Regions from separate parts of the Rahnella sp. CFA14(1/10) genome, predicted to be linked through region 2. Evidence: predicted binding sites of a transcription regulator. Region 2 holds the regulator's gene; the other holds the start of a gene.
The links. Region 2 encodes sigma-54, which starts transcription at its own class of promoters, with help from an activator protein. Its sites were predicted from a motif close to GTTGGCACANNTTTCGCTNT; they were not measured.
Positions count from the first base shown of each region.

Region 1 (15,200 bases), on a different contig from region 2:
AGTCACTTCGACCAGTTCGTCATCATCAATGAATTCCAGAGCTTGCTCCAGAGACATTTTGATAGCAGGAACCAATGTCGTTGCTTCGTCAGTACCGGACGCACGCATGTTGGTCAGTTTCTTACCAGTCAGGCAGTTGACAGTCAGGTCGTTAGAACGTGAGTGAATACCGATGATCTGGCCTTCATACACTTCTGCACCATGACCCAGGAACAACTTGCCGCGATCTTGAAGACCGAACAGAGCAAACGCAACCGCTTTACCCTGACCGTTAGAGATCAGCACGCCGTTCTGACGCTGGCCGATTTCGCCCGGACGAACGTCATCGTAATGACTGAACGTGGAGTACAGCAGACCGGTACCTGAAGTCATGGTCATGAATTCAGTACGGAAGCCGATCAGGCCGCGTGCAGGGATCAGGTAATCAAGACGGATACGCCCTTTACCGTCAGGGATCATGTCCTTGACATCGCCTTTACGCTCCCCCATGGCCTGCATCACAGAACCCTGGTGCTGCTCTTCGATATCCAGTGTCACGTTTTCGAATGGCTCTTGCATGCGGCCATCGATTTTACGGTTGATAACTTTAGGACGGGAAACCGCCAGCTCGAAACCTTCACGACGCATGTTTTCGATCAGAACCGACAGGTGAAGTTCACCACGGCCTGAAACGCGGAATGCATCAGCATCTTCAGTTTCTTCAACACGCAATGCAACGTTGTGCACCAGTTCTTTGTTCAGACGGTCAAGGATCTGACGTGAAGTCACATACTTACCTTCTTTACCACAGAACGGAGAGGTGTTTACGTTGAAGTACATGGTTACGGTTGGTTCATCAACGCTCAGCGCTGGCAGAGCTTCAACATTCGCCGGGTCACAGATAGTGTCGGAGATGTTCAGTTCGCCCAGGCCGGTGATTGCGATGATATCGCCCGCTTCAGCAACGGTCGCTTCGATACGCTCAAGACCCATATGGGTCAGAACTTTACCCACTTTACCGTTACGGGTTTTGCCTTCGCTGTCGATGACAGTGATTTGTTGGTTAGGCTTAACAGTACCGCGTTTGATACGGCCGATGCCGATGACGCCAACATAGTTGTTGTAGTCCAGCTGAGAGATTTGCATCTGGAATGGTGCATCCATCTCAACTTGTGGTGGAGATACGTGGTCAACGATCGCCTGGTACAGCGGGGTCATGTCTTCGGCCATATCGTTATGGTCGTTACCCGCGATACCCATCAGTGCAGATGCATAGATGATTGGGAAATCGAGTTGTTCGTCGGTTGCGTCCAGGTTGACGAACAGGTCGAAGACCTGATCAACAACCCAGTCAGGACGCGCGCCAGGGCGGTCAACTTTGTTGATTACCACGATCGGTTTCAGACCATTAGCGAAGGCTTTTTTGGTCACGAAACGGGTTTGCGGCATTGGGCCATCCATTGCATCCACAACCAGCAGCACCGAGTCGACCATTGACATCACACGCTCAACCTCACCGCCGAAGTCGGCGTGTCCTGGGGTATCCACGATGTTGATGCGGTAGTCTTTCCAATTAATGGCGGTGTTTTTTGCGAGGATGGTAATCCCACGCTCTTTCTCCAAATCGTTGGAGTCCATTACGCGTTCGGTAGCTTCTGCACGTTCTCCGAAAGTACCGGATTGTTGCAGCAGCTTGTCGACCAGGGTGGTTTTACCATGGTCAACGTGGGCAATAATGGCGATGTTACGCAAATTTTCGATCACAGCTTTGCCTCAGGCATTAGAAATAGCGCGCTATTGTACACGTATTAAGCGAGGTTCTAAACAAGATCACAAGGATCTTGTTGAAACAACTTATGGATGGTTACTTTGTGATCCCTTTCACGGTGCAAAAAGACCACTGAACCATTATGACGCACCCTTTTGGTGCCTTGCCTCTCGCAATCAGCACCATTTTAGTGCATGAATTCCGTTATGGTGCATACTTATCGAGTGCAAAAGCCCTGTAAAATGGCGTTGTTTGCATTTTCTCAAAGTTGGCACAGTTTTCGCTAATAGTTTTTAGAGTAAAAGTTTTTTAGGGTAAAAAATTTTTTACAGGGTGAAGGACCTGACCAGACAAATAATAGCGCTGTTCAGCCTACACGCCAGTTCCAGTAAGGCTGTTATTTCCAACTAAAGACCAAAAATGGTTATTCGTTCCACGACGATAATGAGAAATTCGGGAGAACTAGTATGTCCGCTGAACACGTTTTGACGATGCTGAATGAGCATGAAGTGAAATTCGTAGATTTACGTTTCACTGATACCAAAGGCAAAGAGCAGCACGTCACCATTCCTGCGCACCAGGTTAGCGCTGACTTCTTCGAAGAAGGCAAAATGTTTGATGGCTCTTCAATCGGTGGCTGGAAAGGCATTAACGAATCTGACATGGTTCTGATGCCAGATGCGAGCACTGCTGTTCTTGACCCATTCTACGAAGAAACTACCCTGATCATTCGTTGCGATATCCTTGAGCCAACCACGCTGCAAGGTTATGACCGCGACCCACGCTCTACCGCAAAACGTGCAGAAGATTTCCTGCGCTCTTCCGGTATCGCGGACACCGTACTGTTCGGGCCAGAACCAGAATTCTTCCTGTTTGATGATGTGCGCTTTGGCAGCAGCATCTCCGGTTCTCACGTCGCTATCGATGATATCGAAGGCGCATGGAACTCAAGCACCAAATACGAAGGCGGCAACAAAGGCCACCGTCCTGCAGTAAAAGGCGGTTACTTCCCGGTTCCTCCGGTTGACTCTTCTCAGGATCTGCGTTCTACCATGTGTCTGACCATGGAAGAAATGGGTCTGGTTGTTGAAGCTCACCACCATGAAGTCGCCACCGCGGGTCAGAACGAAGTGGCAACCCGCTTCAATACCCTGACCAAAAAAGCCGACGAAATCCAAATCTACAAATACGTGGTGCACAATGTGGCTCACGCGTTTGGCAAAACGGCGACCTTCATGCCAAAACCAATGTTTGGCGATAACGGTTCCGGTATGCACTGCCATATGTCCCTGTCGAAGAACGGTAACAACCTGTTCTCTGGCGACAAATACGGCGGCCTGTCTGAAATGGCACTGTTCTACATCGGCGGTATCATCAAGCACGCTAAAGCGATCAACGCCTACGCTAACCCGACCACTAACTCTTACAAACGTTTGGTCCCGGGCTATGAAGCGCCAGTAATGCTGGCTTACTCTGCGCGTAACCGTTCTGCATCTATCCGTATTCCACACGTATCAACGCCTAAAGCAATGCGCATCGAAGCACGCTTCCCTGATCCAGCGGCTAACCCATACCTGGCGTTTGCTGCACTGATGATGGCTGGCCTGGACGGTATCATCAACAAGATCCACCCTGGTGATGCGATGGACAAAAACCTGTATGACCTGCCACCGGAAGAAGAAGCAGAAATTCCAAAAGTTGCAGGTTCACTGGAAGAAGCCCTCAATGCATTGAACGATGACCGCGAGTTCCTGACCCGTGGCGGCGTGTTCACAGATGACGCTATCGATGCTTACATCGGTCTGCGTAAAGAAGAAATGGACCGCGTGCGTATGACTCCGCATCCGGTTGAGTTCGAACTGTACTACAGCGTCTAATTTCCGAATGAGACCCTGAACTCAGTGCCCGTCTTATAGCAGGCACTGAGTGTAATACCCGACTGAAGGCTGTGTTAATAACCCCTTCAGCGTCAAAATTAAGTCAGACGATTTATATTTGTTGCCGTGGAAACTTTCAGCCCATCTCCGGATGGGCTTTTTTCTCCACACTCTTTCCTGCTTAACCCCTCAGGCCCGTGATTTCGCCGGGTAACGAGATAAAATGCACCAATCAGGTGCGGGAGACTGCGGTATGGCAACTGGCAAGCTGCCCGATGCTGGGCAGATCCTGAATTCACTTATCAACAGCGTTCTGCTGTTAGACGACGAATTGGCTGTGCATTATGCCAATCCGGCCGCTCAGCAGTTACTGGCGCAAAGTTCACGAAAGCTTTTTGGCACTCCTTTGCCAGAACTGGTGGGATATTTTTCGCTGAACATCGAATTAATGCGTGAAAGTCTGACAGCCGGACAGGGCTTTACAGACAGTGAAGTGACACTGGTCGTGGATGGCAGGGCACATGTGTTGTCACTGACTGCTCAGATGCTGCCGGAAGGTTTCATTCTGGTAGAACTGGCACCGATGGATAATCAACGCCGTCTGAGCCAGGAACAATTACAGCACGCTCAACAAGTTGCCGCGCGTGATTTGATCCGCGGTCTGGCACATGAAATTAAAAATCCGCTTGGCGGTCTGCGTGGTGCAGCGCAACTTTTATCCAGGGCACTGCCTGATCCGGCCTTGCTGGAATACACCAAAGTCATTATTGAGCAGGCTGACCGTCTGCGTAATCTGGTCGACAGATTGCTGGGTCCGCAACGTCCGAGTCAGCATGTGACACAAAGTATTCATCAGGTTGCGGAACGTGTTTGCCAACTGGTGTCGATGGAAAAGCCAGATAACGTTCAACTGGTGCGGGACTATGACCCGAGCCTGCCGGAACTGGCGCATGACCCTGATCAGATAGAACAAATTTTATTGAATATTACCCGTAACGCCTTGCAGGCGCTGGGGGAGGAAGGCGGCACAATTACATTGCGCACACGTACTGCTTTCCAGATTACGTTACACGGCGTGCGTTATCGCCTGGTGGCCCGTATCGATATCGAAGATGACGGCCCCGGCGTACCGGCGCATTTGCAGGACACCCTTTTTTACCCCATGGTCAGTGGCCGCGAAGGAGGCACCGGTTTGGGCCTGTCCATCGCGCGCAGTTTGATTGATCAGCATTCGGGTAAAGTTGAATTTAACAGTTGGCCTGGACATACCGAATTCTCGGTATTCCTGCCTATTCGCCAGTGAGGTTCTTATGCAACGAGGGATAGTCTGGATCGTCGATGACGATAGCTCCATCCGCTGGGTACTTGAACGTGCGCTCACTGGAGCCGGTTTAACCTGCACGACGTTTGACAGCGGCAATGAAGTGCTTGATGCCATTGCGACTCAAACCCCTGACGTTTTGTTATCCGATATCCGGATGCCGGGAATGGACGGTTTAGCGCTGTTAAAGCAGATTAAACAACGTCATCCGATGCTTCCGGTCATCATAATGACAGCGCACTCCGATCTGGATGCTGCGGTCAGCGCCTATCAGCAAGGTGCATTTGATTATCTGCCAAAACCGTTCGACATTGACGAAGCCGTGGCACTGGTTGAGCGTGCCATCAGTCATTATCAGGAACAGCAGCAACCGGCACGCAGCCAGCCGGCAAGTGGCCCGACCGCAGATATTATCGGCGAAGCGCCGGCGATGCAGGACGTATTCCGCATTATCGGCCGTTTGTCCCGTTCTTCAATCAGCGTGCTGATCAACGGAGAATCAGGCACCGGTAAAGAACTGGTCGCGCATGCCTTACATCGCCACAGCCCGCGCGCTAAAGCGCCCTTTATCGCACTGAATATGGCTGCCATCCCGAAAGACCTGATCGAGTCCGAATTATTCGGGCACGAGAAAGGGGCATTTACCGGCGCCAACACTATCCGCCAGGGACGTTTTGAACAAGCCGATAACGGCACGCTCTTTCTTGATGAAATCGGTGATATGCCACTCGATGTGCAAACCCGTCTTCTGCGCGTGCTGGCAGATGGTCAGTTTTATCGTGTGGGCGGTTATGCGCCAGTAAAAGTGGACGTGCGCATCATCGCCGCAACTCACCAGAATCTGGAATTACGGGTTCAGGAAGGAAAATTCCGCGAGGATTTATTCCACCGCCTGAACGTTATCCGTGTCCATTTGCCGCCACTGCGTGAACGCCGTGAAGATATTCCGCGTCTGGCGCGTTACTTCCTGCAGGTAGCGGCCAAAGAGCTGGGTGTGGAAGCGAAAAATCTGCATCCGGAAACGGAAACGGCACTGACGCGATTGCCATGGCAGGGCAACGTGCGCCAGTTGGAAAATACCTGCCGCTGGCTCACCGTCATGGCAGCCGGTCAGGAAGTCCTGATCCAGGATTTACCCAGCGAACTGTTTGAGACCTCGGCCCCGGAAACCGGTGGTCAGAGTCTGCCGGACAGCTGGGCGACGTTGCTGGCACAGTGGGCCGACCGCGCACTGCGTTCCGGTCATCAAAACCTGCTGTCAGAAGCGCAACCTGAAATGGAACGTACGTTACTGACCACGGCGCTGCGCCATACGCAGGGGCATAAACAGGAAGCGGCACGGTTGCTGGGCTGGGGACGAAATACCCTGACCCGCAAACTGAAAGAACTGGGCATGGAATAAAAGTCCCTGCACCAGACAGCAAAACAGCCGCTCATGCGGCTGTTTTGCTTTACTGCGAATAGATTTTTGCAGCGCAGGCTGTCAGATAACGCGGGAGAATTGTTGCTGGCGCACCTGACGGCGCAGATAAATATCAAAGCACATGCAGATATTACGGATCAGCAAACGCCCGCGTGGCGTCACCAGAATATGCGTATCACTCACCTCAACCAGCCCGTCTTCTGCCAGCGGCTTCAGCAGTGCCAGGTCATCAGCAAAATAGTCGGTGAAGCGGATATCATAACGCTGTGCAATATCGCCGAAATTCAGCTCAAAATGGCAGATTAGCGATTTAATAACGTCACGACGCAGGCAGTCATCGCTGGTCATTTCCAGACCGCGCCATAACGCATGCCCCTGCTCTTCCACCCGGGCGTAATAGGTTTTGAGATCTTTTTCATTCTGCGCATAGGTGTCGCCGAGCATGCTGATAGCAGAAACGCCCATTCCGAGCAAATCGCTGTCGCCCTGTGTAGTGTAGCCCTGGAAATTGCGGTGCAATTTACCTTCGCGCTGGGCAATAGCCAGCTCATCATCAGGGCGGGCAAAGTGATCCATACCGATAAAGCGGTAACCGGAACCGGTCAGCGAAGCGATGGTTTCCTGCAGAATTTTCAGTTTCTCTTCTGCGCCTGGTAAATCAGCATCTTTGATTTTGCGCTGAGCGGCGAACAGTTTTGGCATATGCGCATAGTTAAACACACTCAGGCGATCGGGGTTCAGCTCTGCCACGCGTTGCAACGTGTAGGCAAAACTTTCTGCCGTCTGCTTCGGCAGGCCGTAAATCAGATCGATATTGGTCGAACTGAAACCCAGCATACGGGCGCGTTCAATCAGGGCAAAGATGAAATCTTCGTCCTGCTCACGGTTAACCAGACGTTGCACTTCTTTGTTGAAATCCTGCACGCCCATGCTCAGGCGATTAAAGCCTTCGCGACGCAAATGGTCGAGCACATCCAGCTCGATTTCGCGCGGATCCACTTCCAGCGACATTTCTGCGTCGGACAGGATATTAAATTGTGCCCGCAGAAGGCCCATCAAACGGCTTATCTGGGCTTTACTGAGGTAAGTCGGTGTACCACCGCCCCAGTGCAGCTGACTCACCTGACGGCCCTTAAAGAACGGCGCACGGTGACTTATCTCTTTTTCCAGCACGTTGAGATATTCTTCGGCTTTATGCTGCTGACGGGTCACCAGTTTATTGCAGCCGCAAAAGTAGCAGAGCTTATGGCAGAAAGGAATGTGTACGTACAATGAGAGAGGACGTGCCGGATAACGGGCGGCCGCCTTTTCGAAAGCGGTATTATCGTAGCTTTCACTGAACTCAAGCGCTGTTGGATAGGATGTGTATCGCGGACCCGAATAATTGTATTTCTGGATCAGCGCTAAATCCCAGACGGTAGTCTGTTCTGACATGGGTGACTTACTCCTTCCGGCGTCGGATGCTGCCGGTTCGCCTTACAGGCAGGCTTTTGGCCTGCCGTGCAAAGGTCGCTCTGCGCAAACGTGCTCTGGTTTTCGATAACCGGCGTAGTTTACCGAATAACCAAAGCAGATAACATGCAAAGAGTAAGGCTATTGCCGGGATAACCCAGCGCATAGCTTAGAAACCGTCTTTTGGGTTTCCGCGCTTAAGCAACTGCATCATGTCTTCGTTCTTCACGGCTTCTTCGTCATCTTCATCTTCGCCGAGTTCAATGCCGAGGATTTCCATCAGAACATCAATGCGATCCAGAGTCTGGTCAACATAAGCCTGATCTTCTGCGTTTAATGCTTTGCCATCGTCGATGAGATCCAGCAAAGAATCCAGACGTTCATCGTTTTCAAGTAACGTCAGTTCTTCTTCCGGTGTCATTTTAGGTTTTGCATCTTGCTTCGGCTGTGCAGCTTTTTTGGCTTTCGCCGCATTGTTCGTGACGGTTTCAACGATCAATGGCACGGCTTTTTTGCTGCCGATACGCGGATCGGCTTTTTTCGCCCCCGCGCCGCTTTGGTTCTGAGCGGCATCAGGGTTAGCGCGTGAGCCTGCTTTATGGCCGCGGCGCTTGTTGTCACGCTTGCGTTCGCGCGCTTCGATATCAAGCTCGACACGACTTTTCTTCTTCGTTTTAGCTGTCGCGGTATTGGCGCGCGGTGCTTTCGCTGGCTGTTTCATGGCATCTGCTCTTAGGTGTGTACATTTAGTATAGATTTGCGGCGGAATCTAGCAGAAAGCGGACAAAGAAAAAAGGCAGCAAGGTAACCTTGCTGCCTTTTTCTTTCCTTCTTCAGAAGGATATTCATCAAACACTTTCCCTGTATAGCCTCAACGTCCCGGTTTTTCCTTTGCCTTTCAGAGCCTCCGGCTCCGTTCATCCTTAAATCGCGATGCATTTCCAGTGATCCGTGAATGCAATTTTCGTCCATGTTTCCATTCTTGCCTTCATCGCGTAAGAATCACTTTACCCGACTGATACAAAGGCTCAAGATACCCACCAGCCGCGTTGAGCGTTCAAAGAACACATTAATTTTATCTTATTGAAATATATAAAAATTAAAAAACAAGGCGAGAAAACAAGCGAAATAACCCGCATCATGAATAGCAAATGTCTTACATCATGAAGGCAATTTTCCCCCGCCTTCATCTCTGTGGTCCCTTCGCCTCATCATTCGGATTTTAAAAACACGAACACATCCCGGCGCAGTTGCAGTTATAATCGCCAGCCAGATACTCATGCCTCACGGAGACGCACGTTTTGACCAGCCAAATTTACAACTATCATATGACCCATTTCGTCATGAGTGCCCCGGATATCCGGCATTTGCCATCTGACGCAGGCATTGAAGTCGCATTTGCTGGTCGTTCAAACGCCGGCAAATCCAGTGCGCTGAATACCCTGACTCAGCAGAAAAGCCTCGCACGTACCAGTAAAACACCGGGACGTACCCAGCTTATCAATCTCTTTGAAGTGAAACCGGGCATTCGTCTGGTCGACTTACCGGGCTATGGCTACGCAGAAGTCCCGGAAGAAATGAAGCGTAAATGGCAGCGTGCTCTGGGCGAATATCTGCAAATGCGTAACTCCCTGAAAGGTCTGGTTGTGCTGATGGATATCCGCCACCCGCTTAAAGATCTCGATCACCAAATGATTCAGTGGGCTGTTGACGTAGGTACGCCGGTCATGTTGCTGCTCACTAAAGCAGACAAACTGGCTTCAGGCGCACGTCAGGCGCAGATCAAAATGGTTCGTGAAGCGGTGAAAGAATTCATGGGCGATATTCAGGTGGAAGCGTTCTCGTCACCAAAGAAAATGGGCGTGGATAAACTGAGTGACAAACTGAACACCTGGTTCAGCGAAATCCCACCGGAAGTGCTGGATGAAGAGGTTTCTGACGAAGGCGAATAACAACGCTCCCGTAACGGGGAAATGTCAGTAATGTACAGAAAGGGGTGACCGCAAGGTTACCTTTTTTTATGGGAATAATACGGTGAAAATCCCATAAAAAACGCCCCAGACATAAAATGCCTGGGGCGGCTAAAATATTCAGCCAAATCCGATTACGTGAAGTAAAAGGTCTGAAAGATAGAACATCTTACCTCTGTACCCTACAAGAGAAACTTTACCCTATTTTCTGACGGGGAAAAAGAACTTTTTGTAGTTTACTTACACAAAAATCGCGGATTATGCGATCACTCTCATGGTATGAGCACATAATTGTGTAGCTTAATTACAAAAAAAGCTTAATAACTATTCACTTAGTGTGCCTGATCCCAGTTGTCGCCCGTGCCCACATCCACTTTCAACGGAACGGCCAGCGTCATGCTTGCTTCCATCAGATTGCGGATTTTTTCGCTTGCCGCTTCGACATCATCTTTATGCACTTCAAACACCAGTTCATCGTGTACCTGCATGATAATGCGGGCACGCGGCGCGTCAGGTTGTTGCAGCCAGTCAGCGACGCTGATCATGGCGCGCTTGATAATGTCAGCAGCTGTACCTTGCATCGGGGCGTTGATGGCTGCACGCTCGGCACCTTTGCGGCGCATGGCATTACTGGATTTGATGTCCGGCAGATACAGACGGCGTCCATCCAGCGTTTCAACATAGCCCTGTTCAGAAGCCTGAGCACGGGTACGTTCCATGTATTCCAGCACGCCAGGATAGCGCTCAAAATACAAATCCATATAACGCTGGGATTCTTTACGCGCGATATTCAGCTGGCGTGATAAACCAAAGGCGCTCATGCCATAAATCAGACCAAAGTTGATCGCCTTCGCACTGCGGCGCTGTTCGCCAGTCACGCTGTCCAGCGGCGTGCCAAAGACCTCCGCTGCCGTTGCGCGGTGGATATCTTTACCCTCGGCAAATGCTTTCAGCAGACCTTGATCTTTCGATAAATGCGCCATGATGCGCAGTTCAATCTGTGAGTAGTCGGCTGCCAGAATGATGTAGTCTTTTGGCGCGATAAAAGCCTGACGGATACGCCGCCCTTCATCATTACGCACCGGAATGTTTTGCAGGTTTGGATCACTGGAAGACAGACGCCCCGTTGCCGTGACTGCCTGATGATAAGACGTATGCACACGCCCGGACTGCGGATTGATCATCAAGGGCAGTTTATCGGTATACGTCGATTTCAGTTTCGCCAGCCCACGGTATTCAAGAATCACTTTTGGCAGCGGATAATCCAAAGCCAGCTCAGCCAGAACTTCTTCATTGGTTGACGGGGCGCCACCCGGTGTTTTCTTGAGGATCGGCAATTTCTGTTTTTCATACAGAATGGCCTGTAACTGTTTGGTCGAAGACAGGTTAAAAGGCTCTTCAGCCAGTTCATGCGCTTTGTTTTCGAGTTCATTCAGACGAATAGCCAGTTCTTTCGAATGGGCTGCGAGAATATTCTGATCAATCAGAACACCGGTGCGTTCGATATGAGACAGCACAGGCACCAAAGGCATTTCGATGTCCGTGAATACTGCCTTCAGGGATTCACTTTGTGCAATCCGTGGCCAAAGTGACTGATGCAACTGCAACGTAACATCAGCATCTTCCGCCGCATACGGTGCCGCTTGTTCAAGCGCAATTTGGTTGAAGGTCAGCTGATTTTTACCTTTACCCGCGATCTCTTCAAAGCTGACGGTTTTATGGCCAAGATAACGATCGGCCAGGCTGTCCATATCATGACGGCCAGATACGCTGTCGAGTACATAGGACTCAAGCATGGTATCGAAGGCAATGCCTTTCAATTCGATGTCATAACGCAGTAACACACCGCGGTCGAACTTCAGGTTCTGACCGACTTTCAGCTGCTTTTCATCTTCAAGCAAAGGCTTCAGTTGTTTCAGCACCTCATCGCGATCCAGCTGCGCCGGCGCATCCAGATAATCATGTGCAACAGGCAAATACGCCGCTTTACCCGCTTCGGTGGCGAATGATAAGCCGATGAGGTTGGCAGTCAGCGTATCCAGGCCATCAGTTTCTGTATCGAATGCAAACACATCCGATGCTTTCAGATAACCGATCCATTCATCAAGTGTCTTTTGATCCAAAATGGTGACGTAACCGTCCTGAGAAAGCTGGTTAGGTTCAACAGGCGCAGTGGTGGCAACTTCCTGAGTGGCAGCGCCTTTCTTCGCTGCTGCCTTACCCGTAGATTTTTTACCGCTTAGCCAGGTCCCGGATTCAACATCGGCCAGCCAGCGTTTGAATTCATAGCGACCAAATAACTGATGAAGTTCAGCCGCGTTCGGTTCTGAGACTGTCAGCTCTGCACAGGTCAAGTCCAGCTTAACATCTGTCTTAATGGTCGCCAGTTGGTAAGATAAATAAGCGACGTCTTTATTCTCAGCAAGTTTAGCCGCCATGGTTTTAGAGCCACGAAAACTGAGTGTCGACACCTTATCCAGATCAGCATACAAAGCATCAAGGCCACCAATGCCCTGTAAGAGAGCCTGCGCCGTTTTCTCACCTACACCCGGCACGCCTGGTATGTTATCCGAGGAATCGCCCATCAAAGCCAGAAAATCAATGATCAGTGAAGGTGGAACGCCATATTTATCGACAACTTCATCTGGCCCAAGAATCGTATTGTTCATGGTATTAATTAATGTCACGCCCGGGGTCACGAGCTGCGCCATGTCTTTATCACCGGTACTGATCAGCACCGCATGCCCCGCCTGTTCTGCTTCAAGAGCCAGCGTGCCGATCACGTCGTCAGCTTCTACACCAGAAACCACCAGCAAAGGCAGCCCCATAGCTTTGACCATTTGATGAAGAGGCTCAATTTGAGAGCGCAGGTCGTCTGGCATCGGGGGACGGTGAGATTTATATTGTTCAAAAAGTTCATCACGGAAAGTTTTGCCTTTCGCGTCAAAAACCACAGCAACATGGCTTGGTGTGTATTGCAGCAGTAAACTGCGCAACATGTTGAGCACACCGTACATCGCACCGGTCGGTTCCCCAGCAGAGTTGGTCAGCGGAGGGAACGCATGATAAGCGCGATAAAGGTAAGACGAACCGTCTACCAGGATTAAGGGGTTTTCTGCTATCTGGGCCATAACTCTTCTTTATTCGTGATCAGACATACACTAAGGATGCCATAGCCAGCGGGAAAGACGAACCTTGAGAGGGAAATTCATTGCGAAGTTGCGAGGGATCTCGAAGGATCATCCTGTGGATAACTTTGTGAATAGTTTTTATAGCAAATTACTATCTGATCATATTCTGAAAATACTCCAGAATTTTAATTACTGGTTTCATGAGCTTATCGGTATTTTTTATGAAATAACGTTGTAATAGAAGCTTAATAGCTATTGTGGATAGTAATATTTAGAAGAAACATTCCAGGGATAAATTATTTAGATTTCCAGAAGTAAGCACTTTGGCTGTTATTTTTCCCTGACAATATAACGCCAGCCCGAAGGCTGGCGCTAAGCTCAGGAATAGTTATTTTTTAGTCGCTAAGAAATTGATCACATCAGAATATTGTTTCACGTACATATCCTGTGAGCTGGTATCAAGCCCGTCATTTTTAACCATATATTTGCCGTTCACAAATACAGAAGGAACGCCTTGCAGACCCAAATCAGCGGCTGCTTTTTCCTGCTGAACAACCAGTGATTTCACGACGAAGCTGTTAAGTGCAGCATCATAATCCTCGCCCTTCACGCCAGCCTGAATAAAGACTTTACGGATATCATCAGCATTTTGTACAGACTGTTGTTTTTGTACGGCATCAAACATCAACGGGCTAACTTTATCTTCAACACCCAGAGCAATAGCCACAGCCCACGCCTGTGTTAGTTGTTTACCTAACGGGCCAAGGAACTCAACGTGGTATTTAGTGTATTTTACATCTTTCGGCAGGTTCTTACGGATGCTGTCAGACACATGCCAGACTTGTTCAAACTGATAGCAGTGCGGGCAATAAAATGAGAAGAACTCAAGTACCTGTGGCTCATTAGCTACGGTTTTATCGAGAGTAACATATTGCGCGCCATCAGAAAATTGCGCAGCAGATACACTGAAGGCCATAACCATACCAACCAGTGCCAGGAATATCTTTTTCATAGAAAGCCTATCTCCATTTAATTAAATTTTGAACGTTAATCGTGACTCAATACATTGGCATCAGCCGTAAAGGAGGTGCCTGCAATTTCTTAATTTGCTCAATAAAAGCCGCTATCTGACCTCGCCAAAAATCTTCGTCCTGCATCCAGGGGAAGCTCTTAGGAAATGCAGGATCATCCCAACGACGGGCAACCCAGGCCAAATAATAAACCATGCGCATAGCACGTAGCGGTTCAATCAAAGACAGTTCACTGGTATCAAGATCAGCGAACTCGCCATAAGCTTCCAGCAAAGTATCTAACTGGAGCCTTTGCTCACTTTCATCACCATGTAACAACATCCAGAGATCCTGAATTGCCGGGCCATTACGGGCATCATCCATATCCACAAACAGCGGGCCATCTCGCCAGAGAATATTCCCGGGGTGGCAGTCCCCATGCAAGCGCAAAGGCTGCCAGTCGGTATGCCAGAATTCCCGGGTCGTGGTGATCAATTTATCTGTCACAGATAAAAAAGGCTCTCGCAGGCTTTTGGGGATCAGAGGACATTGCGCGAGGACATCACGTGGTCGGGAAAGATATTCATCGAGGCCAACTGTCGGACGAGCAATGAAGAGACTTTCACTGCCAACCTGATGAATACGGCCAAGAAAACGCCCTACCCATTCGAGTTGGTCAAGATTATCAATTTCATACTGTCGACCACCGACGCTCGGAAATACGGTGAACATATAACCCTGGTAGTGATGAAGCGTATTTTCATTAATAGAAAGAGGGGCTATAGCAGGGATTTCAGCATCGGCCATATCACGGCAAAACTGATGCTCTTCCTGGATTTGTTCTTCACTCCAGCGCTCCGGCCGGTAGAACTTCACCACATAACGTTTTCTGTCTTCTCCCAGAAACTGATAGACACGGTTTTCATAGCTGTTTAAGGCAGTGAGGCCGGACTCAGCAATCAGCCCGACACTTTCTAACGCATCAAGGATAAGATCCGGCGACAATGCCTGAAAATTAAAAGCTGAATTGTTCATAACTTCATTCGGGTTAGCCGCGCAGAATAGTGACAATAGGAAATAGTATCATCTATTTTTCACGGTTCGCATGAAGTTCACATAAGTTTACATCAATCCTTAATCACACCACGGGCACGTAAAATGGCAGTTTTGAAGTCATCCTCATAGTCTTTCTTCAGGCCAGGGATTTCCGTTGTGCTGTCAGTTCCGCGCATTTTCAGATGATAAATTAGTGTGTCATCACTGAGTTCG
Region 1 covers NZ_SEWS01000014.1:101,480-116,679, forward strand. Annotated here, with positions in the region: gene typA (ribosome-dependent GTPase TypA) at 1-1,743, opposite strand, end outside; gene glnA (glutamate--ammonia ligase) at 2,215-3,624, shown strand; gene glnL (nitrogen regulation protein NR(II)) at 3,878-4,927, shown strand; gene glnG (nitrogen regulation protein NR(I)) at 4,935-6,347, shown strand; gene hemN (oxygen-independent coproporphyrinogen III oxidase) at 6,429-7,802, opposite strand; gene yihI (Der GTPase-activating protein YihI) at 7,990-8,541, opposite strand; gene yihA (ribosome biogenesis GTP-binding protein YihA/YsxC) at 9,122-9,772, shown strand; gene polA (DNA polymerase I) at 10,123-12,921, opposite strand; gene dsbA (thiol:disulfide interchange protein DsbA) at 13,310-13,933, opposite strand; gene EVX52_RS23170 (serine/threonine protein kinase) at 13,980-14,966, opposite strand; gene EVX52_RS23175 (YihD family protein) at 15,059-15,200, opposite strand, start outside.
Region 1: glnA (glutamate--ammonia ligase) is a predicted target of sigma-54. The motif match lies at 2,015-2,034, and genes of this name have one in related genera.

Region 2 (15,356 bases):
CGCGATTATTCTGACGGCGCGTCCGGTTTGCTGCGTGGCGAGCGTCCGGTTCGTAAATAACAGACGCCCCTGACCTGCACAACAATCGTTATGCAGTTACGGCACATGTCCCGTGCGTGTGCCGTTCTCAAGACCCTTCCCGTGTTGTGAATCACCGTTCTGTTATCCATAACTGACGTCCATTACAGAAAGCGAGAGTGTTATCGTGATGAAGAAAAAGTTATTTTTGCTCAGTGTGTTAGCTGTTAGCCTTGGATTAACTTTCGCTTCTGCGCCTATGGCGAATGCGGCTTTACCAACGGAAGTTCAGGGACAACCTTTGCCAAGTCTGGCACCGATGCTGGAAAAAGTATTACCCGCCGTCGTGGGCGTTCAGGTTTCCGGCACCCAGCCGCCAAGTGCGGATGTACCACCAGAATACAAGTTCTTCTTCGGTCAGCAGGATCCGGAACCCAATCAGGGGCCGCAGCCTTTTGAAGGGCTGGGTTCCGGTGTCATTATTGATGCCGCCAAAGGCTACGTGCTCACCAATAATCATGTGGTGAACAACGCGGATAAAATCAACGTTCAGCTCAACGATGGCCGCGAATACAAAGCCAAACTCATCGGCAAAGACGATCAGTCCGATATCGCGGTGATCCAGCTGATTGATGCTAAAAATCTGACACAAATTACGATGGCGGATTCCGATAACCTGCGTGTAGGCGATTTTGCCGTTGCCGTGGGTAATCCGTTTGGGCTCGGCCAGACCGTGACATCCGGCATTGTTTCTGCCCTTGGCCGCAGCGGCCTGAACCTTGAAGGGCTGGAAAACTTTATTCAGACTGATGCGTCGATTAACCGCGGTAACTCCGGTGGCGCGCTGCTCGACCTGAAAGGTGAACTGATTGGTATCAACACCGCCATCATTTCCTCGCAGGGTGGCAGTGTCGGTATCGGTTTTGCTATTCCGGTGAACATGGCGAAGAATCTCAGCCATCAGCTGATTGAATTTGGCGAAGTGAAACGCGGCCTGCTGGGGATCCGCGGCAGCGAAATGACACCGGAACTGGCACAGGCATTCAAACTCGACAGCCAGCGCGGCGCTTTCGTCAACGAGGTGTTGCCGGATTCGGCAGCGGCAAAAGCCGGTATTAAACCGGGTGACGTGCTGATTACCCTGCAGGGTAAAACGCTGAGCAGCTTTGCTGAGTTACGCGCGAAAGTGAGCACTGCCGGCCCGGGAGTCACGATGCAGATTGGTTTGCTGCGCGATGGCAAACCGATGACTGTCAGTGTCACGCTGGATAAAAGCCCGGCCGTGGAAGTCAGCATTGAGAAACTCAATCCGGCATTACAGGGTGTGACGCTCAGTGATACCACCGATAAAAAGACCCAAGGTGTGCATGTTGATGACGTGAAGAAAGGCACGCCGGCGGACCAGATCGGCCTTGAAAAAGGTGATGTGATTATTGGTGTCAACCGCGAGCCGCTCGAAAATCTGGCAGCCTTCCGCAAAATTCTGGAAAGCAAACCGGACCTGATCGCACTGAGCATCTTGCGTAAAGGACAAAATATCTACTTATTCATGCCGTAAAGCGTTGAAAATCGGACGCAGGTGCTGCTGCGTCCGATTAAGTCATGCTATTCTTCCCTCACTTTTATCTCGCATCCCATACACCCATGTTTGTTAAGCTCTTGAGATCCGCTGTTATCGGCCTGATTGTTGCTGGCATTTTGCTGGCGGCGGTACCTATGTTGCGTAAAAACATCACAGAACCGCTGTTTGACAAAAACTTCGCCCAGAACAGCGAAGAACCCGTCAGTTATAACTCAGGCGTCCGCCATGCTGCTCCGGCCGTGGTGAATGTCTATAACCGCAACATGGGTAACAGTACACAGAACGAACTGGCCATCCGCACACTGGGTTCCGGTGTGATCATGAACGACAACGGCTATATCCTCACCAATAAACACGTGATCAATAATGCCGATCAAATTATCGTCGCCTTGCAGGATGGCCGCGTATTCGAAGCGTTGCTGGTCGGCTCTGACAGCCTGACTGACCTGGCCGTGCTGAAAATCAACGCCGGAAATCTGCCGGTCATCCCGATTAATCCACATCGTACCCCGCATGTCGGTGATGTCGTGATGGCAATCGGTAACCCCTATAACCTCGGTCAGACAGTCACACAGGGCATTATCAGCGCCACCGGTCGTATTGGCCTCAGCCCGTCCGGCCGCCAGAACTTTCTGCAAACCGATGCCTCGATCAATCAGGGTAACTCCGGCGGTGCGCTGGTGAATTCGCTCGGGGAACTGATGGGGATTAATACGCTGTCCTTTGACCAAAGTAATGACGGCGCCACGCCGGAAGGCATCGGCTTTGCTATCCCGACCGCACTGGCGACAAAAGTCATGGGCAAGCTGATTCGTGATGGCCGTGTTATTCGGGGTTATATCGGGATCAGCGGGCGTGAAGTTTCCCCTCTGCACGGGCCGAACAGCGGACTGGATCATATTCAGGGAATTGTGGTGAACGAAGTCACGCCAAATGGCCCGGCGGCAAATGCGGGTATGCAGGTCAGAGACGTGATTATTAACGTCAACAACAAACCGGCCGTTTCCGCTATCGAGACCATGGATCAGGTAGCAGAAATTCGTCCGGGAACCGTCATTCCGGTAGAAATTATGCGTGATGGTCAGAAACTGACATTGCAGGTTACCGTGCAGGAATATCCTGACCACTGACAACCATTCATTGCAGAAACGAAAAAGCCGGAAAGGTTTCCCCTTCCGGCTTTTTTATTGCGCAGGCGTTATGAATCACTCGCCTTTAAAGCGCTCGATTTTTGCACCCAGCTGACGCAGTTTATCTTCGATACGCTCGTAGCCACGATCGATGTGATAAATACGGTCAACCACGGTCACACCTTCGGCAATACAACCCGCCAGAACCAGACTTGCAGAGGCCCGTAAATCGGTCGCCATCACCTGAGCGCCAGACAGTTTTTCAACGCCATGGCAAATGAGGGTGCTGCCTTCGATTTCAGCGTGTGCGCCCATACGGATCAGTTCAGGTATGTGCATGAAACGGTTTTCAAAGATGGTTTCGGTGATCACACCTGTACCTTCTGCTACCAGGTTCAGCAAGCTGAACTGCGCCTGCATGTCAGTCGGGAAGCCCGGATGCGGCGCGGTGCGGAAGGTCACTGCTTTGGCGCGTTTGCCATGCATATCGAGACTGATCCAGTCTTCGCCCACTTCAATATCGGCACCGGCTTCACGCAACTTTGCCAGTACGCCATCCAGCGTATCAGGTCGGGCTTCGCGACAGGTAATCTTGCCACCGGAAATCGCCGCCGCCACCAGGAAGGTGCCGGTTTCGATACGGTCAGGCACCACGCGGTAAACCCCGCCGCCCAGACGGGCAACACCTTCGATGGTAATTTTATCGGTGCCCGCACCGGTAATTTGCGCACCCAGTGTATTGAGGAAATTCGCGGTATCGACGATTTCCGGCTCACGCGCGGCATTTTCAATAATGGTGGTGCCTTCAGCCAAGGTCGCCGCGCTCATGATAGTGACCGTTGCGCCCACGCTGACTTTATCCATCACAATGTGCGCGCCTTTCAGGCGGCCATCGACAGAGGCTTTCACATAGCCTTCTTCCAGAACAATGGTCGCGCCCAACTGTTCCAGACCCGTAATATGCAGATCAACAGGACGTGCACCGATAGCACAGCCGCCCGGTAAAGAAACTTCGCCGCGACCGAAACGCGCCACCAGCGGGCCAAGCGCCCAGATGGAAGCACGCATGGTTTTTACCAGATCATACGGCGCACAAAACTCATTCACCGCACTGGCGTCAACGAAAACAGAACCGTTACGTTCGATTTTGGTGCCCAGCTGGCTCAGCAGCTTGATGGTGGTATCGATATCTTTCAGGTGAGGAACGTTCTGGAGTTCAACAGGTTCTTCAGCAAGCAGTGCGGCAAACAAAATAGGAAGTGCTGCATTTTTTGCACCAGAGATAGTGACTTCACCACTCAGGCGAGTCCCACCCTGTACACGAAATTTATCCATTATGACTGCTCTCTATTTATTAAAACGACAGGTCAGATAGGAGGAAGCTGCCGGAACGCCGGCAGTCTTATAAACCGCTCAGTTTACGGTCACGCGCCCATTCTTCAGGGGTATAAGCCTTGATAGACAGAGCGTGGATTCGATTGTCGGCGATGTATTCCATCAGCGGCGCGTAAACGGTCTGTTGTTTTTTCACGCGGCTCATGCCATCAAACATCGCACCAACGACAATGGCCTGAAAATGACTGCCATCGCCAGTAATGTGGGCTTCGTCCAGTGCCAATGCCTTCATCAGCACGTCTTTAATTTCACTCGTTTCCATAGGGATCTATTCTTCTGAAGAATCATAACAGCCCGATATCTTATAGGGATTGGCGCAATTCTTAAACCACGAAAAAGCCCCTGACGAAGAGTTTCGCACAGGGGCTTTATGGACATACCGATAACGCTTCATATCCCACAGCCTAACCCACGGGAACTGCTCAACTATTTATTCAACAGAACAAGTCGTGGTCTCCGACGGAATAATGTCCTGAAGGTTATACAAAGCAATCAGTGTTCTCAGCCTGTCAGTGATACCCGCAATCGTCAGCGTAATCCCCTGCTGACTGGCTTCCTCGCGTAAATGCACCAGCAAAGCCAGGCCAGAAGAGTCAACACGCGCCAGCCCGGAGACGTCCAGACAGGTCACGCCGGGCATCAGCTTTTTGCGTACATCCCAGAATGCCACCAGCGTTTCGCGATCTAACTCACCGTGCAACGACAGTCGCGGCGGCTGCGATTCCCAGCGCAGGGCTTCACTCATTGTTGTTTATCCAGCGTGATCGGCTGAGCAGCGGCTTGTTTCAGGCGCTCAGTCAGGCCATCAATACCTTTCTGGCGCAAAATATCTGCCCATTCGTTCTGTTTGGTCGAAATCATGCTGACGCCTTCGGCGATCATGTCATAAGCCTGCCAGTCGCCGGTGCGGCTGTTTTTACGCCACTGAAAATCCAGACGAACCGGAGGACGGCCGTTCGGATCGGTAATCGTGACACGGATAGCAATGATGTCTTTACCCGCGTAGGACTGCTCAGGCTGCACCGTATAGTTCTGGCCGTTGTACATCGCCAGAGCCTGGCCGTAAGCCTGTTGCAGGTAGTCTGAGAACGCCGCGAAGTAAGCGTCGCGCTGTGCAGGTGTCGCCTGTTGGTAATAGCGGCCTAACACCAGCGCGCCGGCGTATTTGATTTGCACATACGGCAACAATTCTTCACGAACAATCTGGCGCAGATAGTTAGGATCCTGCTTGATTTTCGGTTGTTCGGTTTTGAGGCGGGTGAAGGTTTTGCTCGCCGCTTCATTCATCACGCTGTAAGGATTGGTCTTGTCCACGGCGGCATTCGCCAGCGGAGCCATAACCACCAGCAGTGCAGCGATCACTAAACGTTTAAACATACTTATTTCCTCTTTTATGGAGAATCCGTGATGGCAAATTGTTAATGGGCAGCCGGTTGCGGCGCCGTATTGGCGTCAGGTGCAGCATTCCCTGCAGGTGCCGCCGTTGCGTCAGGATCAGCCTTACCATCGCCACTCTTATACAAGAACTGACCAATCAGGTCTTCGAGAACCAGCGCTGATTTAGTGTCCTGAATAACGCCACCGTTTTTAAGGATAGTCGTTCCCATTTCAGGGTCTTCAAAACCAATATTTAACGCCAGGAATTGCTCGCCCAGCAGACCAGACGTGCGGATCGCCAGCGTACTGGTGCTCGGGATCTGGTTGTATTTCTGGTCGATATCCATTTCTACACGTGGAGAATAATTTTTATCGAGCGTGATGCTGCTGACGCGGCCGATCACCACGCCACCGACTTTGACCGGTGAACCGCTTTTCAGGCCACCGATATTGTCGAAGTCAGCAGAAATACGGTAAGTCGGGTCGGAGCCGATTGAACGGATGTCGGCCACTTTAAGACACAGGAAGATCACAGCAATCAAAGCGATGATTAAAAATGCGCCTACCCAGATTTCACTCTTTTTCGTTTGCATGGTTTAATTTCCAAACATCAGTGCTGTCAGCACAAAATCCAATCCCAGCACCGCCAGTGACGAATGCACCACAGTACGTGTCGTTGCCCGGCTAATCCCTTCGGACGTCGGTATCGCATCATAGCCATTGAACAATGCAATCCAGGTCACGGTGATAGCGAAAACAAGGCTTTTAATCAGACAGTTAAGCAGGTCGGTCCGCCAGTCTACGGCAGTTTGCATCGCTGACCAGAAGAAACCACTGTCGATGCCTTTCCAGTCCACTCCCACCAGCGATCCCCCCCAGATCCCCACGGCAACAAAAATCGCCGTCAGCAAAGGCATGGAAATCAGACCGGCCCAGAAACGCGGTGCCACAACGCGGCGCAGCGGATCAATGGCCATCATCTCCAGGCTGGAGATTTGCTCGGTGGCTTTCATCAATCCCAGTTCAGCGGTCAGCGCAGAACCCGCGCGCCCGGCGAAAAGCAGTGCAGTGACCACCGGTCCAAGCTCGCGCAGTAAAGAGAGCGCCACCATCATACCGAGGCTGGCCTCAGCGCTGTAGGTGGTTAAAATCAGATACCCCTGCAAGCCAAGCACCATGCCGATAAACAAACCGGAAACCAGGATAATCAACAGGGAAAGTACGCCAACGCTGTAAAGCTGCTTGATCAGCAGCGGCCATTGTTTGGCAAATTGCGGCTTACCGACCAATGCCCGAAAGAGCATCAGTCCGGCACGACCAAAAGACGCACAGGTGTTTATCCCGCGACGTCCGACTGAGGCGAGTGCCTTAGTTAACATAAGCAGATAACTCCATCATCCGAGCAACTCGGTTTTGTAATCACCGGCCGGGAAACGGAAAGGCACCGGTCCGTCGGCAATACCATCCAGGAACTGACGAACGCGCGGATCAGGATTATTTTGCAACTCCTCTGGCGTACCTTCTGCGATGACATGCTGTGCGGCCACGATATAGGCATAATCAGCAATGCTCAGGACTTCAGGCACGTCGTGGGAAACCACAATGCACGTCACGCCCAGCGCATGGTTCAGCTCATCAATCAGTTTGACCAGAACGCCCATGGTGATCGGATCCTGCCCCACAAAAGGCTCATCGAACATAATCAGCTCAGGGTCCAGCGCAATGGCACGCGCCAGTGCGACGCGCCGCGCCATACCACCGGACAATTCGGCAGGCATCAGATTACCGGCACCGCGCAACCCTACCGCTTCCAGTTTCATGGTCACCGTACTGCGCAGTAATTCCTCCGGTAATTTGCTGTGTTCACGCAACGGGAACGCCACATTCTCGAACACAGTCAGGTCAGTAAACAATGCACCGGACTGAAACAACATGCTCATTTTCTTGCGCGACTCGTACAGCTTGCGACGGGACAATGTCGGAATGTTGTCGCCGTCGAACCAGATTTCGCCGTTGTTGGGCGTAAGTTGACCGCCGATCAGACGCAGCAAGGTGGTTTTACCGATCCCCGAAGGCCCCATGATTGCGGTGACTTTGCCACGCGGCACTGTCATATTTATCTCTTCGAAAATGGGACGATCGCCACGCACGAAACTCATGCCTTTGATCTCAACCAGATTCGATTCGCTTTGACTCATTCAGTTTTTCCCTTCGGAATGCTTTCGCTAAGAATACGTCTGACACGCACAGGGTATCGTATAACTTTGGTATTTTTACAAAAACTTACCCCGGTTTCGTTACCAAAGTTGCCATCGATTTACTTTTCAGCCACAGATGGTCAAAATCAACCAATTACCATTTTAAATTAAAAGCCTTCATCGTCTAACATACAGGAACCTGGTGGCATTGTTTTCAGACAAAATGTCGCCTTAGCTCATGTTGACGAAGGAATCGCCTGCCCGTAAAGGCAACGAACCTCGCATTATACCCAATAAAGGATGTTTCATGCTTCTCGCTATCGTACTGATGATTGTCGGCTTGTTACTGTTAGTGTATGCCGCTGATCGTCTGGTGTACGGAGCCGCAGTGCTGGCACGCTCGATAGGCATCTCCCCGCTGGTAATTGGTATGACTGTCGTCGGCGTCGGAATATCTCTTCCTGAACTGGTCGTTTCCACCACCGCGGCTATCAACGATCAGATGGATTTGGCCATCGGAAACGCCATTGGTTCGAATATCATTAATATTCTTCTGATTTTGGGCGGTGCCGCCCTGATTCATCCACTTTCCGTTCGTTCTGATATATTACGCCGCGAACTCCCATTATTGTTACTGGTCACGGCTCTGTGTGGTTTTCTGTTAAGCGACGGAGAACTCAGCCGGCTTGATGGTGTTTTGTTGCTGGCCAGTGCAGGCGTGTTCATGATGCTGGTGATAAAAATCGCCCGTGCTGCCGAAAAAGAAGGCCTGGATACGCTGACCTATGAGCAAATGTCCGAACTTCCACAAGACAGCAGCAATACGGTCGCATTTTTATGGCTGGCGCTGGGCTTTATCATCATGCCCCTGGCATCGGGCATGATCGTTGATAACAGCACCGTCATCGCGCGTTATCTGGGTGTCAGCGAACTGGTGATCGGCCTGACGGTCATCGCCATCGGTACCAGTCTGCCGGAACTGGCGACCTTTATCGCCGGTGCTATCAAAGGCGAAGATGACATTGCGCTGGGTAACATCATTGGCGCAAACATTTTTAATACCTGTCTGGTGCTGGGATTACCCGCGCTGGTGGCACCAGGTTCGTTCAACCCGGACGCATTTCATCGCGATTATTGGGTCATGCTGGCGGTCAGCGTGGTGCTTTCCGGGCTATGCCTGATGCGTAAACACCGTATCGGCCATTTAGCCGGTGCATTATTGCTGTGTGGATTTATCGCCTATATGGCAGTGCTGTTCCTGTTACCAGACAGCATTGCCTTCTGAACTCTGTCAGGAACCGACTATGGCTAACGATACCTTCGCCCCCGGTTTTGATTTTCAGGCCGTCGGACGTGATGTACTGAAAACAGAACGTGAAGGACTTGAGCAGTTAGATCAATACATTAACGGTGATTTTACCCGCGCCTGCGAAAAAATTTTCGCCTGCAATGGCAAAGTCGTTGTCATGGGCATGGGCAAATCCGGTCATATTGGCCGTAAGATGGCCGCCACCTTTGCCAGTACAGGCACTCCGGCCTTCTTTGTGCATCCCGGTGAAGCCAGCCACGGTGACCTGGGCATGGTGTCAAAGCAGGATGTCGTCATTCTGATTTCCAACTCCGGTGAAGCCCATGAAATTCTGGGGCTGATTCCGGTACTCAAACGCCTGGGCATTACGCTTATCTGCATGACGTCTAACCCTGAAAGCACGATGGGAAAAGCGGCGGATGTCCATCTTTGTGTAAAAGTGCCCAAAGAAGCCTGCCCGCTGGGGCTGGCACCGACCAGCAGCACCACAGCGGTGCTGGTGATGGGCGATGCTCTGGCTGTCGCACTGCTGGAAGCTCGCGGGTTCACACCGGAAGATTTCGCCCTGTCACACCCTGGCGGAGCACTGGGTCGCAAGCTGTTGCTTCGCGTCAGCGATATCATGCACACCGGAGATGAGATCCCGCACGTCAGCCGCGAGGCGTCGTTACGGGATGCGTTGCTGGAAATCACCCGTAAAAATCTGGGCATGACGGTTATCTGCAACGATTTGATGAAAATCGAAGGGATTTTTACCGATGGGGATTTGCGACGCATCTTTGATATGGGTGTCAACATCAATACGGCATCAATTGCGGATGTGATGACGACAGGCGGCATTCGCGTACGTCCGTCACTGCTGGCAGTTGATGCGCTGAATTTAATGCAGGACAAACACATCACGTGTGTGATGGTTGCTGATGGTGACCAGTTGCTGGGTGTGTTACATATGCACGATATGCTGCGCGCTGGCGTAGTTTAATTGAGGAATTCCCTAAATGAGTAATAGCGCAGCCCTGGCGGAAACCTGCTACGGTCCGGTCAGTACGCAAGTGCTTGAACGGGCGAAAGCGGTCCGCCTGCTGATTTGCGATGTCGATGGCGTCATGTCTGATGGCCTGATCTATATGGGAAATCAGGGAGAAGAGCTGAAAAGTTTCAACGTTCGCGATGGTTACGGTATCCGCTGCCTGCTGACATCCGGCATCGAAGTCGCGATTATTACAGGCCGCAATGCAAAATTACTGGAAGATCGCGCTAAAACTCTGGGTATTCGCCACTTGTATCAGGGCCAGTCGGATAAGCTTTTGGCCTTCCGCGAACTGTTAGATACACTGTCTCTTCGGGCCGAAGAAGTGGCATACATTGGTGATGACCTGATTGACTGGCCGGTGATGGCCGAAGTGGGTCTTTCTGTGGCGGTTCAGGATGCACATCCTGTTTTGTTACCAAAAGCGCATTATGTTACCCGTATCGCTGGCGGGCGTGGTGCAGTTCGCGAACTGTGTGATTTGATTCTGCTGGCGCAGGGCAAGCTGGAGGACGCCAAAGGGCTGTCGATATGAGTAAAGCAAAACTTTGGGTTATTCTGGCGCTTACCGCCATTGTCCTGGTGCTGATTGGCTGGTCATTGTCTGACAACAGCGATGATGTTCCGCAGGTGGTTAACGATCAGGATCCGACTTATCAGACTTCCCACACCGTTACGATGGTATATGACCCGATGGGCAGCCTGACGTATAAACTGGTGTCAGACGAGGTAAAATATTACACCACGGATCAGGTGTCGTGGTTTACTCATCCGGTCGCGACCATGTATGACAAGAACAAAGTAGCCACCTGGGTATTACGTTCCGATAAAGCGAAACTGACTCAGGATAAGATGCTTTATCTCTATGGGCATGTGCAGGCCGATAGCCTGACGCCTGAGACATCACAGCTGCAAAGAATCAAAACGGACAATGCACAGGTTAACCTGACGACACAGGACGTTGCCTCAGACGATGAAGTGACGCTTTATGGTACAGGTTTTACATCTAACGGCATGAAAATGCGTGGTAATCTGCGTGATAAAACAGCAGAGCTGATCGAAAAGGTATCGACTTCCTATGAAATTCAAAGCAAAAAATAAAATCCGTGATCTTCTGATCGTCAGCTCATTGTTAGCCGTCAGCGTTCCGGCATTTGCCTTAAAAGACGACACAACGAAACCGATCACCATTGACTCGGCAAATCAGGCACTTGACGTCAACACCAATACCGCGACGTTTACCGGCAATGTGGTGGTGAATCAGGGCACGATCCAGGTTAAAGCCGATAAAGTGGTGGTGATACGTCCGCAGGGTGTGTCCGGTAAAGAAGTGGTAGAAGGTTACGGTAACCCGGTGACGTTCTATCAGATGCAGGACAACGGTAAACCGGTAAAAGGCCATGCCCAGAAAGTCCGCTACGAAGTGGAAAATGACCTCGTCACGCTGACCGGCAATGCTTACCTTGAGCAACTGGACAGCAATGTGAAAGGCGACCGCATTACTTATCTGGTACAGAAACAGCAAATGGAAGCTTTTAGTGATAAGGGTAACCGTGTGACGACCGTTCTGGTCCCTTCGCAGCTGCAACAAAAAGCGCCTGCAGCGGGCGGCCAGCCGACCAAAAAGAGTAACTGATATTTTATGGCTAAATTAATCGCAGAGAATCTCGCCAAGGCATACAAAGGCCGTAAGGTCGTTGAAGATGTCAGCCTGATGGTCAACTCGGGTGAAATCGTCGGGTTATTGGGCCCAAATGGTGCGGGTAAAACCACCACCTTTTACATGGTCGTGGGCATTGTCCAGCGCGATGCGGGCCGTATCATCGTTGATGATGAAGACATCAGCCTGCTGCCGCTGCATACCCGCGCCCGTCGCGGTATTGGTTATCTTCCGCAGGAAGCCTCCATATTCCGTCGTCTCAGTGTATTTGATAACCTGATGGCGGTGCTGCAGATCCGTGATGATCTGACCAAAGAACAGCGTAATGACCGCGCGAATGAATTAATGGAAGAGTTCCATATTTCTCATTTGCGCGATAACCTCGGTCAGTCACTGTCCGGTGGTGAACGACGTCGTGTGGAAATTGCCCGTGCGCTGGCAGCAAACCCTAAATTCATCCTGCTGGATGAACCGTTCGCCGGGGTTGACCCGATTTCCGTTATCGACATTAAAAAAATCATTGAGCATTTACGTGACAGCGGCCTCGGCGTACTGATCACTGACCATAACGTGCGCGAAACACTCGACGTTTGTGAACGCGCGTATATTGTCAGTCAGGGGAAATTGATTGCCCACGGCACGCCAGCCGACATTCTTGCTGATGAACAAGTTAAACGTGTTTATCTTGGTGAAGAATTCCGTCTGTGATCTGTGCCGCCGGAACCGTGCCTGTTTCCACCTACACTGAAACAGGCCGTCTCTGACAGAAGTGTTGCCGTTTTCACTCATCAACGGAATTAAGCCAAGATATGAAGCAAGGTTTGCAACTCAGACTCAGCCAACAACTGGCTATGACTCCCCAGTTACAACAGGCCATCCGCTTGTTGCAACTGTCCACGCTTGAGCTCCAGCAGGAGATCCAACTCGCGCTGGAGAGCAACCCTCTGTTGGAACAAACTGACCTTCATGAAGAAATCGACTCGGTAGAAGCCACCGACAGCGAGGGGTTAGACACCCGCGAGGCGCTCGAGCAAAAAGATATGCCGGAAGAATTGCCGCTCGACGCGACCTGGGATGAGATTTACACCGCAGGCACGCCGTCCGGTACCGGTAATGATTACAGCGACGACGAGCTGCCCATTTATCAGGGTGAAACTACCCAGACCCTTCAGGATTACCTGATGTGGCAGGTTGAGCTGACGCCGTTTTCTGATACTGATGCCGCGATTGCCACATCAATTGTCGATGCGGTGGATGACACCGGTTACCTGACCGTCTCCCTTGAAGACATCCTCGAAAGCGTCGGTGATGAAAACATCACGATGGACGAAGTTGAGGCCGTGCTTAAACGCGTTCAGCGTTTTGATCCGGTGGGGGTGGCAGCACGTGACCTGCGCGATTGTCTGCTGATCCAGCTGTCTCAATATGCCACTGACACGCCTTTCATCACTGAAGCCCGTCTTATCATCACCGAACATCTCGATTTGCTGGCGAACCATGATTTCCGCGCACTTATGCGATCAACCCGGTTAAAAGAAGATACACTCAAAGGAGCGATGCTTCTGATCCAGTCTCTGGATCCGCGTCCGGGTCAGTCGATCAATACCGGCGAATCCGAATACGTGATCCCGGATGTGCTGGTGCGTAAAGTGTCAGGGGTCTGGACGGTAGAACTCAATTCCGACAGCATTCCGCGTCTGAAGATTAACCAGCAGTACGCCGCGATGGGTAACTCCACACGCAGCGACAGCGACGGGCAATTTATCCGCAGCAACCTGCAGGAAGCCAAGTGGTTAATTAAAAGCCTGGAAAGCCGTAACGACACGCTGTTGAAAGTGACGCGCTGCATCGTTGAGCAGCAGCAGGCGTTCTTTGAACTGGGTGAAGAATTTATGAAACCTATGGTGCTGGCCGATATTGCCAGTGCCGTGGAAATGCACGAATCGACGATTTCACGCGTGACGACACAAAAGTTCCTGCACAGTCCGCGTGGTATTTTCGAACTGAAGTATTTCTTCTCCAGCCATGTCAGTACAGACAGCGGCGGCGAGGCATCGTCAACCGCGATCCGGGCGCTGGTGAAGAAATTAATCGCAGCGGAGAATCCTGTAAAACCGCTCAGTGACAGCAAGTTAGCAACCCTGCTTTCCGATCAGGGAATTATGGTTGCGCGCCGGACTGTCGCCAAATACCGAGAGTCTTTGTCCATCCCGCCCTCAAACCAACGTAAACAGTTAGTTTGACCTCAACAGAGAAGGAAGACATTATGCAGCTCAACATTACCGGACATCACATTGAGATCACGGATCCCCTGAGAGAGTTCATCACGTCGAAACTGGCTAAGCTCGAGCAGTATTTCGACAGGATTAATCAGGTGTATGTGGTGTTGAGCGTGGAAAAGGTGCAGAAAGTAGCGGAAGCCACTTTGCATGTGAACGGAGGCGAATTACATGCCACCTCGGAACATCAGGATATGTACGCAGCGATTGATGGGCTGGTTGATAAACTGGCCCGACAGCTGAATAAACATAAAGACAAACTGAAACAGCACTGACATTCATGTAGCCAACCCTGTGCTACAAACCTTCGGGCATCGGCTTGTGACCTTCGGGAAACGAGCCGATATAGCTTTAAGGGTGAAACAGCGCAAAAGTGAAAGATGACATGATTAACGATACTGCAATGCAATTAACGTCGGTGCTTAATGCCGAATGCACCAAAAGCGGCGTTCATTGCGCCAGCAAAAAACGCGCACTGGAAATCATCAGCGAGCTGGCCGCCAAACAATTAAATTTGTCGCCACAGGTGATTTTCGACGCTATTTTGACCCGCGAACGTATGGGGAGCACCGGGATCGGTGCCGGGATCGCCATCCCGCACGGTAAGCTGGAAGAAGACACTTTACGTGCCGTTGGCGTGTTCATTCAGCTTGAACAGCCGATAGCTTTTGACGCCATCGATAATCAGCCGGTAGATTTGCTTTTTGCCTTGCTGGTACCGGCAGATCAATGTAAAACCCATTTACATACATTATCTTTAGTCGCGAAGAAATTAGCTGATAAAACAGTATGTCGCCGTCTGCGTGGTGCGCAAAGCGACGAAGAACTGTTCCAGATAATGACTGAAAACGAATAAATTGCTGATTCCCGGTACGGTGCCGGGAAAATGAATTCTGAACACTGAATGCCAGGGGAGTGTCACCATGGTGCTGATGATTGTCAGCGGCCGTTCCGGTTCCGGGAAGTCGGTTGCCCTACGGGCATTAGAAGACATGGGTTTTTACTGTGTGGACAATTTACCGGTGGTGTTATTGCCGCAGCTTGCCCAGACACTCGTTGAACGTAATACGTCAGCGGCCGTGAGCATTGACGTCCGTAACATGCCGGAAACACCCGAAGTTTATGAGCATGCGATGTCACAACTGCCGGAGAGTTTTTCGCCGCAGCTGTTATTCCTTGATGCCGACCGTAATACTTTGATCCGCCGTTACAGCGACACCCGTCGTCTGCACCCGCTTTCCAGCAAAAACTTGTCCCTCGAAAGTGCCATTGATGAAGAAGCCGATCTGCTCGAACCGCTGCGTTCGTCGGCGGATCTGATCATCGATACCTCCGAAATGTCCGTGCATGAACTGGCAGAAATGCTGCGTACCCGTCT
Region 2 covers NZ_SEWS01000010.1:152,946-168,301, reverse strand. Annotated here, with positions in the region: gene zapG (Z-ring associated protein ZapG) at 1-60, shown strand, start outside; gene degQ (serine endoprotease DegQ) at 209-1,576, shown strand; gene degS (outer membrane-stress sensor serine endopeptidase DegS) at 1,663-2,730, shown strand; gene murA (UDP-N-acetylglucosamine 1-carboxyvinyltransferase) at 2,806-4,065, opposite strand; gene ibaG (BolA family iron metabolism protein IbaG) at 4,133-4,387, opposite strand; gene mlaB (lipid asymmetry maintenance protein MlaB) at 4,556-4,870, opposite strand; gene mlaC (phospholipid-binding protein MlaC) at 4,867-5,502, opposite strand; gene mlaD (outer membrane lipid asymmetry maintenance protein MlaD) at 5,544-6,095, opposite strand; gene mlaE (lipid asymmetry maintenance ABC transporter permease subunit MlaE) at 6,099-6,881, opposite strand; gene mlaF (phospholipid ABC transporter ATP-binding protein MlaF) at 6,897-7,700, opposite strand; gene EVX52_RS19960 (calcium/sodium antiporter) at 8,008-8,985, shown strand; gene kdsD (arabinose-5-phosphate isomerase KdsD) at 9,005-9,991, shown strand; gene kdsC (3-deoxy-manno-octulosonate-8-phosphatase KdsC) at 10,008-10,574, shown strand; gene lptC (LPS export ABC transporter periplasmic protein LptC) at 10,571-11,140, shown strand; gene lptA (lipopolysaccharide ABC transporter substrate-binding protein LptA) at 11,118-11,675, shown strand; gene lptB (LPS export ABC transporter ATP-binding protein) at 11,682-12,407, shown strand; gene rpoN (RNA polymerase factor sigma-54) at 12,509-13,942, shown strand; gene hpf (ribosome hibernation promoting factor) at 13,966-14,253, shown strand; gene ptsN (PTS IIA-like nitrogen regulatory protein PtsN) at 14,352-14,834, shown strand; gene rapZ (RNase adapter RapZ) at 14,902-15,356, shown strand, end outside.